Regions from separate parts of the Mesorhizobium sp. B3-1-9 genome, predicted to be linked through region 3. Evidence: predicted binding sites of a transcription regulator. Region 3 holds the regulator's gene; each other region holds the start of a gene.
What was found. The regulator PhoB, encoded in region 3, activates phosphate uptake and scavenging genes when phosphate is short. The targets are predictions, from matches to a motif close to TGTCATNNANCTGTCAT.
Positions count from the first base shown of each region.

Region 1: FJW07_RS22050 (DUF1045 domain-containing protein) is a predicted target of PhoB. The motif match lies at 2,547-2,563, and genes of this name have one in related genera.
Region 2: FJW07_RS27525 (PhoX family phosphatase) is a predicted target of PhoB. The motif match lies at 2,580-2,596, and genes of this name have one in related genera.

Region 1 is NZ_VFTJ01000014.1:12,614-17,492, reverse strand. Features, by position in the region: gene phnN (phosphonate metabolism protein/1,5-bisphosphokinase (PRPP-forming) PhnN) at 1-441, opposite strand, end outside; gene FJW07_RS22055 (alpha-D-ribose 1-methylphosphonate 5-triphosphate diphosphatase) at 438-1,577, opposite strand; gene FJW07_RS22050 (DUF1045 domain-containing protein) at 1,698-2,405, opposite strand; gene iolB (5-deoxy-glucuronate isomerase) at 2,655-3,467, opposite strand; gene FJW07_RS22040 (DUF3329 domain-containing protein) at 3,848-4,060, opposite strand; gene iolE (myo-inosose-2 dehydratase) at 4,143-4,879, opposite strand, start outside.
Region 2 is NZ_VFTJ01000022.1:95,409-100,287, reverse strand. Features, by position in the region: partial or broken gene FJW07_RS27530 (GNAT family N-acetyltransferase) at 1-399, shown strand, start outside; gene FJW07_RS27525 (PhoX family phosphatase) at 520-2,517, opposite strand; gene FJW07_RS27520 (hypothetical protein) at 2,789-3,127, shown strand; gene FJW07_RS27515 (phosphatase PAP2 family protein) at 3,146-3,847, shown strand; gene FJW07_RS27510 (helix-turn-helix transcriptional regulator) at 3,938-4,207, shown strand; gene FJW07_RS27505 (DMT family transporter) at 4,278-4,879, opposite strand, start outside.
Region 3 is NZ_VFTJ01000020.1:72,431-77,309, reverse strand. Features, by position in the region: gene pstB (phosphate ABC transporter ATP-binding protein PstB) at 1-767, shown strand, start outside; gene phoU (phosphate signaling complex protein PhoU) at 788-1,495, shown strand; gene phoB (phosphate regulon transcriptional regulator PhoB) at 1,512-2,201, shown strand; gene FJW07_RS26165 (ROK family protein) at 2,525-3,766, opposite strand; gene xylF (D-xylose ABC transporter substrate-binding protein) at 4,037-4,879, shown strand, end outside.

The DNA.
Region 1 (4,879 bases), on a different contig from region 3:
CAGCCGTTCCGCGAGGATCTCCGGCGCCGCGGTGATCTCGACCACGGCCAGATTGGCGTAGCGTTCGCGCAGCGCCGGGATGACCGCACGCGACACGTTGGCGACAGCCACGTGGCCGTTCGCCACCGCCCAGTCGACATCGGCCGGCAGGCCATAGCGCAGGCCATGCGCGTCCCAGCACAGCGAGAAGGCGCCGTCGGCCTCCGCTTCGGCAAAGGCGGCGTCGGCCAGCGTGTCGTGGTCCTCGCTTGCCGTGTCGCTCGGCCTGGTGATGACGCGGCGCACGAATTCCAGCCGCGTCTCGCCGGCGAAGCGCTGCTTGGCGTAGCCGATCAGCGTATCCTTGCCGGCGCCGCTCGGCCCCACCACCGCGACGAAGACGCCGTTGCGGATCGGCAGGCTCTCGGCCAGCTCGCGCTCGATGAGGGCCGAGACCATCATGCGACCCGGCGGCCCTGGCGCCACACGGTGCGCACGACCGGCACATGATCGTCGACGCGCACCCGCACCAGGTCCGCGCGGCGGCCCGGCTCGATGACGCCGCGATCGGTAAGGCCGATGGCTTCGGCCGGGTTCTTCGACACCATGGCGACCGCCTGCGGCAGCGAGATGCCCTCGACGACATCGCCGAGGAAGAAGGCCGACTGGATCAGGCTGAAGGGGATGTAGTCGGACGACAGGATGTCGAGCAGGCCGTCGGCGGCAAGCGTGCGCGCCGAGACGTTGCCGGAATGCGAGGCGCCGCGCATGACGTTGGGCGCGCCCATCAGCACGCCGAGGCCGGCCGCCTTCGAGGCCTTGGCCGCCTCTTCCGTCGTCGGGAACTCGGCGACGCGCACGCCCTGCTCGATCGCTTCTTCGACATGGCCGGCGGTCGCGTCGTCATGGCTCGCCAGCACGATGCCGCGCTCCTGGCAGGCGGCCGAGATGAAGACGCGGTTCGGACCGGAGTTGCGGGTCGATTCCGCCATCCGCTTCTCGCAGAATTTCTTGAAATCCTGGTCCGTCAGCTTCAGCTTGCGCTGGTAGTAGTAGGCATAGGTCTCGAGGTTGACGAACTGGCGCTGTCCAGGCGCATGGTCCATCAGCGAGGCAAGTTTCACCCGGTCGTCGGTCTCGAAATTGGCGAAAGCCTCGAGGCAGTCCGGCGCCGAGACCTCGCAGCGCAGATGGATGAAATGGTCGGCCCTGAGCCGGTCCTGGCGCACGCTGTCCTCGATCGCGTCGGCCAGCTTGCGAACGTCGTCGGACTTCAGGTCGGCGTCCTCGTCCATGCCGACGCGCAAGGCGTCGAGCACGGTGGTGATGCCGGCGGTCGCGACCTGGGCGTCATGCGCAAGCACGGCGGCGATCGGATTCCAGCGCACTTTCGGGCGCGGCGCGTAATGGCCTTCGAGATGGTCGGTGTGAAGCTCGACGAGGCCCGGAATGATGTAGTCGCCGCCCATGTCCTCCCCGGTGCGGGCAGCGCCCGGTTCGACGGCGGCGATCAGGCCGTCGCGCAACAACAGCGAGCCCTCGACGATTTCGTCCGGCAGCACGATGCGGGCATTGGTGAGAACGGTTTCGGCGGTCATCTCAGGCGGTCCTATCTCGAGCGGTCAATCAGAGCAATTCCAGGAAAAGTGCCTTACGGTTTTCCGTCCGGAATTGCGTAAACAAAGAGACAGGCGGTTCAGCGTTTCCGCTGACCCGCCCTAAGCGGTCTTGCGGGCCGGGCCGTGGCCAAGCGCATGATGGGAAAGCACCATGAACGGGGCGCCGGGCTCGCTTTCGACGAATAATGTCAGCGCATCCACCGGCACCGGCTGCCGCAGCACGTCGGCGAACAGGCCGTCTATCGCTGCGCGAAGACGTGGGCTTTCCTGTGGCCCGACGCGCCCCGACAGCGTCATGTGGAAACGGAAAGTGTCGAAAACATATGGGTAGCCCCATTGGCAAAGGTTGCGAAACTCGTCCGGCTTCAGCGAATCTGGGCTGCGGCGCTCGATCTCGGCCTCGGTCAATGGCGCACGGAAGCCGTCGAAGGCGCGCACGACCTCGCCGGCGAAATCGTTGATCGGGGCGAACGCGGTTTCGGGCACCAGGGCGAAGAAATCGTCGATCTGGCCGACCACGAGGCGCGGGATGACGACTGGCGGCGTGGCTTCGGCGAAGCTGTCGAGAGCGGCGCGCAGCGAAGCTTCCGTCTCGTCCGGCGCCAGCCGGAACGGCGCCTTCAGCGTCGCGTGGAACCCGTAGCGCCTGGCGGAGGCGGTATGGAAGGCGACTTCCGCGGCCGACAGATTGCCCACGGCCTCGACCGGTCGCGTCGCCGCGCCAAACGGGTCGCGGCCCAGCCAGTTGGCGGCAATGCGCGCCAGCTTCTCGTCCTGTCCCGGAGTGTAGTAGATGGCGTAGCGCATGGGCATTCCTCGTCAAGCGCGCTGCGCGCCCCGAAAGGAATATGCGACGCGCTTCAAGTCATTGTCTTGGCAAGTCGTGGCCCAAAAACGCCGGAGCGTTTGCGGCGACATGCACCGGAACCGCTGCCATAGGTGATTTCCATGACGGATTGACGAAGCTTTCGTGGGTTTTCGAAGGCAAGTCCAGCCGCAAGGTCGTTAGCCGACGATTTCTCTTAACTGGACCAACGGCTTTGCCGAACTGTTTGATCAGGCCTTCATCAGCCACTCGTGCTCGGCCGCGTTGTGGAATTTCCACGTCCGCTTCGGTCCGGCCATGACATTGAGGTAATAGAGGTCGTAGCCGTGGCAGGCCGCGCAGGGGTGATAGCCCTTCGGCACCAGCACGACATCGCCGTCCTCGATCGCCATCGCTTCGTCCAGCTCGCGCACGCCATTGCGGTCGGCGTCGGTGTAGACGCGCTGGAAGGCAAAGCCCTGCGGCGGGTTGAGCCGGTGGTAATAGGTCTCCTCGAGATAGGATTCCGCGGGGAGATTGTCCTGGTCGTGCTTGTGCGGCGGATAGCTCGACGTGTGGCCGCCGGGCGTGATGACCTCGACCACCAGCAGCGAATCCGCCGGCTTGCCCTCGGGCAGGATGTTGGTGACGTAGCGCGTGTTGGTGCCCTTGCCGCGCACCTCCTGGCCGAGATCGTCAGGTCCAATGACGCGCACCGGCAGGCCGCCGCTTAAGCCCGGCGCCGAGCAGACGGCAAGCTCCAGTTCGGTATCGGCCGTCACGGACCAATCAGCGCCTTGCGGCACATAGACCGACCAGGGCTTGCCTTCGAAGGGCGACATGCGCTCGCCGAGCAGGCCGAGGTCCTTGCCGCCGGCCGATGCCTTGCCCTTGCCGGTGACGAAGACCAGGCAGACCTCGCGGTCGCCGGTCTTGCCGGACGCCGTCTCGCCCGCTTTCAGCCGATGCAGATCGAAGCCGACATAGGTCCAGCCGGCGCTTTGCGGCGTGACGTGAGCGACGTGGCCGTGGCCCTTGTCGGTCTTGACGAGCAGTTTCGACATTTTTGTCTCCTAATTCCTGGGCGCTTCGATTTTCAGGCCTGCTTGCAGGATTTCATCGTTCATTGGACTATCGTGAAAACCGTGGAGATTGGCCGGTTTCTCTCAACTTCGTCATCCTAGGGCGGAGCAGGAGCGGATCTCCGTCGCGGAGACCCTAGGATCCATTCCGTTCCCTCAGTCGAAGAGTGCAGCGGAGCAGAATTCTGCACCGCAGCGGCTGCTTCGAAGTCACGGAATGGATCCTGGGGTCTGCGCCGCGTCGCTTCGCTCCTTGCTTCGCCCGTGGATGACGAAGCGAAAGATGTTTCAGCCAATCGCTAATGCATCCGATGCGCCATGCGCGCTGTCCGATCCGTGAACCCTCCACCCCATCGACCGCTTCATTCCCTCGGCTCGGCCGGTGGCTTGGTCTCGTCGGCCGGCTTGTAGAGATAGAAGAACTGCCACACGGCATAACCGGCGAAGCCGAGCGCGATGACGCCCCAGAATGGCGTGCCGGAGGCGAACTCGATCGCCGACCAGACCAGGCAGACCGCGACGACGGCGATGCGGCGCCACAGCGGCCGGAAGAAGGGGTGCTCATAGTCTTTCATCGCGCCAATCCAGGATTTGCCCAAAGCGCATCAGATAGACCGAGTGCCCGGACTAATCCATCATTCATGACTAATCCACCGTTCAGGCCGGAAAACCCTGCGTTTCGACCGTGTAGCCGGCGGCCGTCATCACCCGCATCAACTCCTTGTGGCCGACCTGAGCCATCTTGAGCGGCGAGTTCTTCTTCGGATCCTGCTCGGCTTCCACGACGAACCAACCCTCATAGCCATGATCGGCGAACCGCTGGACGATGGCGCCGAAATCGAGCGAGCCGTCGCCCGGCACGGTGAAGGCGCCGAGCGCCACGGCATCGAGAAAGGACTGTTTTGAGCGGTCGAGCCCCTCGATGACGCCCATGCGCACGTCCTTCACATGAACATGGTTGATGCGCTTGTGGTGGTTGTCGATGGCGCGCAGCACGTCGCCGCCGGCAAAGGCCAGATGGCCGGCATCGAGCAAAAGCGGGATGCCTTCGCCGGAATGGCGCATGAAAGCGTCGAGCTCCGGCTCGGTCTCGACCACCGCCGCCATGTGATGGTGGTAGGAAAGCGGCATGCCTTGGTCCGCGCACCATTCGCCGAATTCGGTGACGCGGCGGCCATAGGCCTTCATCTCGTCGCCGGTAAGCGTCGGCTTGGTGGCCAAGGGTTTCGAACGATCGCCCTGGATGGAGCGGCCGACCTCGCCATAGACGATGCAGGGCGCGTCGACCGCCTTGAACAGGTCGATCATCGGCTGGATGCGGTCCTTGTTCCTGGCCATGTCCTCATTGACCAGCGTGCCGGAGAACCAGCCGCCGCAAAGCGTGACGTCGGCTG
Region 2 (4,879 bases), on a different contig from region 3:
GATTTCTGGGGCATCAGGATCGACGGCAGGCTGGCGGTGATGGCCGGCGAGCGCATGAGGCAGCCCGGTTGCCCGGAACTCAGCGGCGTCTGCACGCATCCGGATTTCCGCGTCGGCGGCCGCCGGCTGTCGGTGTTCGTGGCGGGCCGAATCGCGGCACGCGGCGAGGTCGCGTACCTGCACGCCTATGACAGCAATGCTGCGGCGATCGGGCTTTACGAGTCGATCGGCTTCCGCCTGAGAAACAGGATGAACATGGCCATGGCGCGAAGTGACTGCTCGGCTTCGTCATCCACGGGCGGAGCGAGGAGCGCAGCGACGCAGCGCACACCTGAGGATCCATTCCGTGACATGCGAGGGTTGCAACGGTGCAGAATTCTGCTCCGCTGCGCCCTGTGATCGCGGTCATGGCATGGATTGCAGGGTCTCCGCGACGGAGCTTCGCTCCTGCTTCGCCCTAGAATGACGACGTTGGGGAGGCTTCCGCCAATCCCCAACGTTTGCGCTATCCTCAGCGCATCACACCGCGATCTTGCCGCCGCCCTGCTTTGTAATCGCAACGACGGACGGCCGCACCGGCATGTCCGGCTTGAAGTCCGGCCAGCGGGTCGACGGGTCCTCGTAATAGGACGGGCGGCCAAAGCCTTCCCAGTCCTCGCCGCCGTCGCCCGGATGCTGGACAGCGACGAAAGCGGTCTGGTCGTCCGGCGCGAAGAGCGGGCCGCACATTTCGGCGCCGATCGGCACGCGGAAGAACAGTTTTGAAGTCGCGCGCGCCGGGCCTTCGGTGTCGACCGCCCACAGGCCGTCAGTGCGGCCGGTGGCCTTCGGGCCCTGGCCGTCGGTGGCGACCCACAGGCGCCCGGCCGAATCGACGGCGCAATTGTCCGGCATGCCGAACCAGCCATGGGCGGTGGTCGCGGTGGAGAAGGTGGCGCCGACATCGGCCACCGACGGATCGCCGCATTTCAGCAGCACTTCCCATTTGCCCTTGGTGGCGGCGAAGTCGCCGCCGTCCTCGACGATCTCGATGATGTGGCCGAAGGCGTTGCCGGCGCGCGGATTGGCGGCGTCGACCTGCTCGGCCTTGCGCTTGGTGTTGTTGGTCAGCATGACATAGACCTTGCCGTTGCCGGCATTCGGCTGGATGTCCTCCGGCCGGTCCATCTTGGTGGCGCCGAGCAGGTCGGCGGCGCGCCGCGTCTCGATGAGCACGTCGGCCTGGGACGCAAAACCGTTCTCGGCAGTCAGCGGGCCCTGCCCGAACACGACCGGCATCCATTCGACCGAGCCGTCCTCGGCGAACTTCGCCACATGCAGCGTGCCGTCGTCGAGCAGGTTCATGTTGGCCGCGCGGTCATCGGGATTGAACTTGCCGGCGGTGACGAATTTGTAGACGTAGTCGAAGCGTTCGTCGTCGCCGAGATAGAAGACGACGCGGCCATCCCTGGCGACGATCGATTCGGCGCCCTCATGCTTGAAACGGCCCATGGCGGTGCGCTTCCTCGGCACCGAAGCCGGATCGTTGACATCGACCTCGACGATCCAGCCGAACCGGTTGGGCTCGTTCGGCTCCTTGGCGAGGTTGAAGCGGTCGTAATGCGCGCCCCACTCATAGGCGCCTTCCGGAATGCCGAGGCGCTTGTAGTTGGCGGCCTCCCTGTGGCCCTCCGGCAATTCGCCCGAGAAGTAGCCGTGGATGTTCTCCTCGGCCATCACATAGGTGCCCCAGGGCGTGACGCCGCCGGCGCAGTTGTTGACGGTGCCGATGACCTTGGCGCCGGACGGATCGGCATTGGTCTTGACGCGATCATGGCCGGCGACCGGGCCGGACAGCGCCATCTCGGTGTTGGAGGTGATGCGGCGGTTGAGCTTGCCGTCGCGCACGACCTGCCACTTGCCGCCCTGCTTGCGGATTTCGACGATCGTGCCGCCATGCGCGGCCATCTCGACATCGACCTGCTCCTTGGAGAGCGGCGCCACCTCGGCGGCCTTCTTGCCGTCCTTCTCGACGATCGAGACGATGCCGGGGAACATCAGATGCGGGTTGGTGTATTCGTGATTGACGACCAGCAAGCCGTGCTCGGCGGAGCCGTCGATCGGGATATAGCCGACATAGTCGTTGTTGTAGCCGAACTGCCTGGCCTGGGCTTCGGCCGACTGTTTTGCCGGATCGAACGCCGGCGAGTCGGCGAACAGCGGATCGCCCCAGCGCAACAGCACGTCGGCGTCATAGCCCGGCGCGACATGGTGCTTGTCGTCGATGCCGGCCTCGAGCTCGTCGAACTTGAAGGCCGAAGCCTCTGCGGCGCGCGCCTCGTCGGCGGCGATCAGCGCCAGCGGGCTGACGGTGGCGGCAATGGCCGAGACGGCCAGCGAGCCCATGAGAAAGCCGCGGCGCGAGAAACGCGCGGCGATGATCTCGCCCATGGTGCGGTTGTCGGTCGGATTGACGGGCGGGCCGTCATTTTCCTCGAGCAGGCTGGTGCGGAAGCGGGTCTCAGGGGTCACGGTCATGGGATTCCTCTGGCTTCTTGAGGTGGCTGGGATTTTGACCTTTCGACCCCTAAAGCGCGCCGATCACATTTTCGTGACATGGCTTCGACATACCCTCGGTGATTGGTGAAGTCGTCGATGTCGGCCCCTTTCAACCCGTATAGTGACGGGAAGAAGGGGCTTGCCACGGCCTTCGCCCTATCCTCCACCACGCAGCTTGACGGTTTCGCCCGCTTCGGAAACAAAGGCTGCGGCCGGCGTGGCGACGGCGCTTCAAGAAGGGGACGACAAGGTGAGTTTCTGGGGACTGGCGCAGCTCGGCATTTCGACGGTGATGTTCCTGCTGGCGGCGATGGCGGCCAAGCAATGGGGGATGGCGCCGAGCCTGGCCAAGCTTCTTTTGACCCTGGCGCTCTACACGGCCGGCAATCTGATCATGCTGCGGCTGGTGCGGGAGTTCGGCATGTCGGTGTCGTTCAGCCTGTCGGCGGTCATCCAGCTCGTCTCGGTCAATGCCGTGGCGCTCGCCTTCTTCGGCGAACGGCTAAACGCCTTGCAAGCGACCGGCATGGTGCTGGCGGTCGCCGCCGTCGCGCTGATCACGCTCGGGCCCTATATGCAACGGCTGTAGCTGGACCCAAGGGCCCGAATGAAATCGACCGCCAACGCGCTGCTCAACAAGTTGGAATTCCCGGTGCTGCTGGCCGGGCTGGCGATCGCCGGCGGTCTATGGGGCCTGGTGGAGCTCATCGAGGTGGCGCGCGCCACCACGCCACATGCCTTCGATACGGAAATCCTGCTTGCCTTCCGCCATGCCGGGCAGCCGGACAGTCCGATCGGTCCACCCTGGCTCGAAGGCGCGGTGCGCGATGTCACCGCGCTGGGCAGCACCGCTGTGCTGGCGCTGATCACGACGGCGACGATCGTCTATCTGCTCTTGATCCGCAGACCCCTGACAGCGCTGTTCATGTTCGCGGCCGTGGCGGGCGGGCAAGTGCTTTCCAGCCTGCTCAAATTCGAGGTCGACCGGCCGCGCCCCGATCTCGTCTCGCATCTCGTCACCGAGACTTCGCTCTCGTTCCCCAGCGGCCACGCGATGCTGTCGGCGGTGACCTATCTGACCCTCGGCTCGCTGGCGGCCCGCTTCCTGCCTGACCGCAGGACGAAGGTCTTCGTGCTTGGCCTTGCCGTGCTCACCACGGTGCTGATCGGCGCCAGCCGCGTCTATCTTGGCGTGCACTGGCCGTCCGACGTGCTTGCCGGCTGGTGCGCGGGCTTCGCATGGGCCATGCTGTGCTGGCTTGCGGCGCGCCTGCTGCAGCGACGCAAAGTAGTGGCCGACAGCGACTGATCGATGGATGAAGCATATAAAATGATGCTTGAGACATTGTAATATCTACAATATACATCTCCTGCAGCTTCAAAAGACGGGTTCAGGCCGATGATCACTGCCGCACAGATGCGCGCCGCGCGGGCGTTGACCGGCATCGACCAGAAGACGCTCGCCGAGCGCGCCGGCGTCTCGCTGCCGACGATCCAGCGCATGGAAGCGAGCGACGGCGTCGTCCGGGGCGTGGTCGACACGCTGATGAAGGTCATCCAGGCGCTCGACGAGGTCGGCGTGGAGCTGATCGGCGAGAACCAGGCCAGCGAGCGCGGCGGCAGGGGCGTGCGCCTCAAGACTACCGCGGCGCAGAACCCGCAGGGCTGAGCCGCCACCGCGGCGGTGCGGAAGAATCGGCGCCGTTGCGGCCGGATTTACCGCCCAATGCCGCGCTCTCTCACATCGCCGCTTCGATCGGCTCGGCAAGCTTCGGATTGGCGCGCGCGGCGATCAGGCAGCCGGCGACGATGAGGCATGCTCCTGTCAGCGTGGTCCAGGACACCTTCTCGCCGAAGAAGAACCAGCCAAGCGCGATCGCCCAGATGAAGGCCGAGTATTCGGTCGGAATCAGATATTGCGCCTCGGCACGGGCGTAGGACCAGCTCATCAAAAATTGCCCGGCGAGCGACAGCAGCGCCACCGCGCCCAAGGGAAGCCAGAGATCGCTCGGCAGCGCAACCGCGAGCCAAGGTGCTGCGAGACCGAGGATGATCGCGACGAAGAGGTTCTGGAACAGCATGATCTCGACCGGCCTGGCCAGCAGCGCCTGTTGCCTCGAGAGGATCAGATTGTAGGCGTAGAACACCGTCGATGCGAGCACCGCGGCCGTGCCAAGCAGGGCATCCTGCGAATGGCTTGCCGCACCGAACTGGCCGGCCAATATGATCGCGACGCCCGCCATGCCGGCCAGCGACGCCCAGATTGCCTGCCGCCTTATGCGTTCGCCCAGCAACAATGCCGCAAGCAAAAGCGCAAACAGCGGCGCGACGAAGCTGAGCC
Region 3 (4,879 bases):
ACACGACCGTCGAGAAGGCCAAGATCGAGGTCAAGAACCTCAATTTCTACTATGGCCAGTCGAAGGCGCTGAAGGACATCAACCTGTCCCTGCCCGAGCGCAGCGTCACAGCCTTCATCGGCCCGTCGGGCTGCGGGAAGTCGACGCTGCTGCGCGTGCTCAACCGCATCTACGAGCTCTATCCGAAGCAGAGCGCCGAGGGCCAGGTGCTGCTCGACGGCAAGAACATCCTCGACCGCTCGCAGGACCTCAACCTGCTGCGCACCAAGATCGGCATGGTGTTCCAGAAGCCGACGCCGTTCCCGATGTCGATCTACGAGAACATCGCCTTCGGCGTCAGGCTCTATGAGAAGATCAGCAAGGCCGAGATGGATAGCCGCGTCGAGCAGGCGCTGAAGCGCGCCGCGCTGTGGACCGAGGTCAAGGACAAGCTCAACGCCAGCGGCCTCAGCCTCTCGGGCGGCCAGCAGCAGCGCCTGTGCATCGCCCGTACCGTGGCGGTGAAGCCCGAGGTCATCCTGCTCGACGAGCCGGCCTCGGCGCTCGATCCGCTGTCGACCGCCAAGATCGAGGAACTGATCGACGAGTTGCAGGCCGACTACACGATCGTCATCGTCACCCACAACATGCAGCAGGCGGCGCGCGTGTCGCGGCAGACGGCGTTCATGTATCTGGGCGAGCTGGTGGAGTTCGACCGGACCGAGAAGATCTTCACCTCGCCTCGCGAGAAGCGCACGCAGGACTACATAACCGGCCGCTTCGGCTGAGTTCATACGAGGACATCATCATGGCCGAACATACCGTCGCCTCCTTCGACGAGGATCTGAGGCAGATCAGCCGGCTCATCAACGACATGGGCGATCTCGCCAGCTCCATGGTCGGCGGTGCGACCAGGGCGCTGCTCGAGACCGACAATGCGCTGGCGCAGCGCGTCGTCTCCGACGACGCCATCATGGACGCTCGTCAGCGCGAGCTCGACGACCGCGCCATCACGCTGATCGCCAAGCGGCAGCCGATGGCGGACGACCTGCGCAACGTGGTCGGCTCGATCCGCATGGCGGGCGACCTTGAACGCATCGGCGATCTCGCCAAGAACATCGCCAAGCGTGTCGGCTCGGTCGGCGTCAGCGCCGCGCCGCGCGACCTCACGCATTCGATCGATTCGATGGCGCAGCTGGTGCTGATCCAGGTGCAGGCCGTGATCCAGGAATATATGGTGGGCGATGCCACGGCGCTGGCCAAGCTTCGCAACGACGACGAGCGCATCGACGTCAAATACACGTCCGTCTTCCGCGAGCTGTTGACCTACATGATGGAAGACCCGCGCAACATCACCGCTTGCACGCATCTTCTGTTCTGCGCCAAGAACCTCGAGCGCATCGGCGACCATGTGACCAACATCGCCGAGAACGCCTATTATGTGCTGACCGGCACGCAATTGCCCGCCAATCGTCCGAAGCAGGACGAGACCGCAATGTCGGCGCCGGCGGCCTGACGAAAAGGTTACCCCGATGATCGCGCCACGCATCATGGTGGTGGAGGACGAGGAGCCGCTGGGGGTGCTGCTCCGCTACAATCTCGAATCCGAGGGTTACCAGGTCGAAGTGGTGACCCGCGGCGACGAGGCCGAAATCCGCCTTCAGGAAAACGTTCCCGACCTGCTCGTGCTCGACTGGATGGTGCCGGCGGTTTCCGGCATCGAGCTCTGCCGGCGTCTCAGGATGCGGCCCGAGACCGAGCGGCTGCCGATCATCATGCTGACGGCGCGCGGCGAGGAAAGCGACCGCGTGCGCGGCCTCTCGACCGGCGCCGACGACTATCTGGTCAAGCCGTTCTCGACGCCCGAGTTCATGGCGCGCGTCAAGGCGCTGCTACGCCGCGCCAAGCCGGAGGTGCTGTCCAGCGTGCTCAAGGTCGGCGACATCGTGCTCGACCGCGAATCGCACCGCGTCTACCGCAAGAAGAGCGAGATCCGGCTCGGGCCGACCGAGTTCCGCCTGCTCGAATTCATGATGCGCCATCCCGGCCGCGTGTTCTCGCGCAGCCAGCTGCTCGACAATGTCTGGGGCGAGACGATCTATATCGACGAGCGCACCGTGGACGTCCATGTCGGGCGCCTGCGCAAGGCGGTCAACAACGGCCGCATGCCGGACGTCATCCGCACCATCCGCGGGGCGGGCTACGCGATCAGGGAGGATTAGTCCCTGGACGCCAAAGTCCTGACGGGTCAGGCACTTCCAACAACCACGTTGATGGGTAGCCGAGACGCTTGTACTTCGTCATCCACGGGCGGAGCAAGGAGCGTAGCGACGCAGCGCAGACCCGAGGATCCATTCCGTGACTTCCACGCGCCGCTATGGCGCAGAACTCTGCACCGCTGCACCGTACGATCGAGGTAACGGCATGGATTCCAGGGTCTGCGCGCGTCGCTTCGCTCCTTGCTCCGCCCTGGAATGACGAAGTCGCCGTGGCTTCGGCCAATCTCCAACGTTGGTGCGATTCGCGGCTTCAGCGCCACGTTCGCTCAGGCCACGTTCTTCCCGGCCCCCGCTCTGGCCTGCACCCCCGGCGCGAAAATCTCCTGATCGACGAAGGTCAGCGCGCGCATGGCGCAGCCTTCGCGGATAAGCGGCAGTTCGTTCGGCTCGGTGTCGAAGGAGATCGATTCCGAGTGCTGGCCGCCGGCGGTCTGGGCGATCGCCTCTCGCAGCGCCGGCTCGATCAGGTCGAAGGCGGCCGCGCTTACGCCGACCATGGCGACAGGCGCCGGGTCGATAAGGGCGAACAGGCTGCCGAGGCCGAAACCGAGTGCTTCGCCGGCCCGGCGATAAGCCTCCCGCTCGGGTCCGTCCTCCTGCCGGGCTTTCGCGGCCAGCGCGCGCATATCGGCGTCACCGACGTCGGTCGGCGTGGCATCCTCGCTTATTCCCATGGCGCTGCGCCAGATCGCGTAATTGCCGGCATAGGCCTCGACGCAGCCGCGGCGGCCGCAGCGGCAACGCGCGCCGCCCGGACGATGGATCATATGGCCGAACTCGCCGCCGGAGGAATGTGTGCCGCTGAACAGCGCGCCCTTCAGCACCAGGCCCATGCCGATACCGTGCGAGAGCAGGATGGCGATGAAGTCGTCGCGATAGCGCTCGGGATCGCGCCATTGCAGCGCCACCGCCATCATGTTGCAGTCGTTCTCCATGGTGGCGGGAATACCGAATTCCCGTTCGAGGAGGTCGGCGAAAGGGATGTCGGTCAGCGGCGTGATCGGCGACCACAGCATGGCGCGTGAATGGGAATCGGTGATGCCCTGAATGCCCATGGCGATGCGGGCGACGCTGCCCACGTCGAGGTCGGGATCCCCCAGCCGGCGCCGGACGATCGCCATGCATTCGCCGATCAACTCGTCGCGGGGCATGACAAGCGTGTCGAGGCGCTGCTGCTCCTCGGCAACCACCTGGCCGGCATAATCGATCACGGCGACCGACAGGAAGTTCAGCGACAGCACCACGGTCAGCACCGCGGCGGCTTCGGGGTTCAGCGCCAGACCGATCTGCGGCCGGCCGCGTTTCAACGCCGTCGGCTCGCTGGCCTTGCTTTCGGTGAGAATGCCTTCCTGGATCAGATCGGCGGAGATCGCCGAAATGGTCGAGTGGCTGAGCCCGGTGGTGGCGGCAATCTCCGTGCGCGAGGGCTGGCCGGCGCGGCGCACGGCCGAAATCACCATGGCGCGGTTGCGCCGGCGCAAATCGTCGTGACGGATTCCGACCGACATCGTCTCGCACGTCCTCCCAGTCATCGCGGCCTTGTGATGATGATGCCATGGCCTGTCGGTGACATGCTAGGGATAGTGGCAGAAGCCGCAGCCTGTGTCATTATTTATTGCGGATGTCGAAAAAAATACCCTGACCCATCAAAACCCATCAGAATCGCAGTTGACAGCGTCGTTTTGCTGGACCACTATTTTTTTGAGGCTCGAAAAAAAGCCTCTGTGCCGGCCTTCGGGCCAGTCTGGGTCGCGCCGCACAGGCGCAGGGAGGAAATCATGAAGAAATTCGCAGCCGCCATTCTGGCGGGCGTTGCCATGTCGCTGACGCTGGCGTCGGTCGCCGAGGCGAAGGACAAGGTGATCGGCGTGTCGTGGTCGAATTTCCAGGAAGAGCGCTGGAAGACTGACGAAGCGGCGATGAAGGCCGCCATCGAGGCCGCCGGCGACAAGTATATCTCGGCCGACGCGCAGTCCAATCCGGGCAAGCAGCTGACCGACGTCGAAAGCCTGATCTCGCAAGGCGCCAACGCGCTGATCATCCTGGCGCAGGATGCCTCGGCAATCGGCCCGGCGGTGCAGAAGGCGCTCGATGAAGGCATTCCGGTCGTCGGCTACGACCGCCTGATCGAGAACAAGGACGTGTTCTACCTGACCTTCGATAACAAGGAAGTCGGCCGCATGCAGGCCCGCGAGGTGTTCAAGGTCAAGCCGGAAGGCAATTATGTCTTCATCAAGGGCTCGGGCGCCGATCCGAACGCCGACTTCCTGTTCTCGGGCTCCATGGAAGTGCTGAAGGAGGCGATCGACAGCGGCAAGATCAAGAATGTCGGCGAGGCCTATACCGACGGTTGGCTGCCCGCCAACGCGCAGAAGAACATGGAGCAGTTCCTGACCGCCAACGACAACAAGGTCGACGCGGTCGTGGCGGCCAATGACGGCACCGCAGGCGGCGTCGTCGCGGCGCTGACGGCGCAAGGCCTGGCCGGCACCGTTCCGGTCTCGGGCCAGGACGGCGACCACGCGGCGCTCAACCGCATCGCGCTCGGCACGCAGACCGTGTCGGTGTGGAAAGACGCGCGCGAGCTCGGCAAGAACGCCGCCGAGATCGCCTCGCAGCTC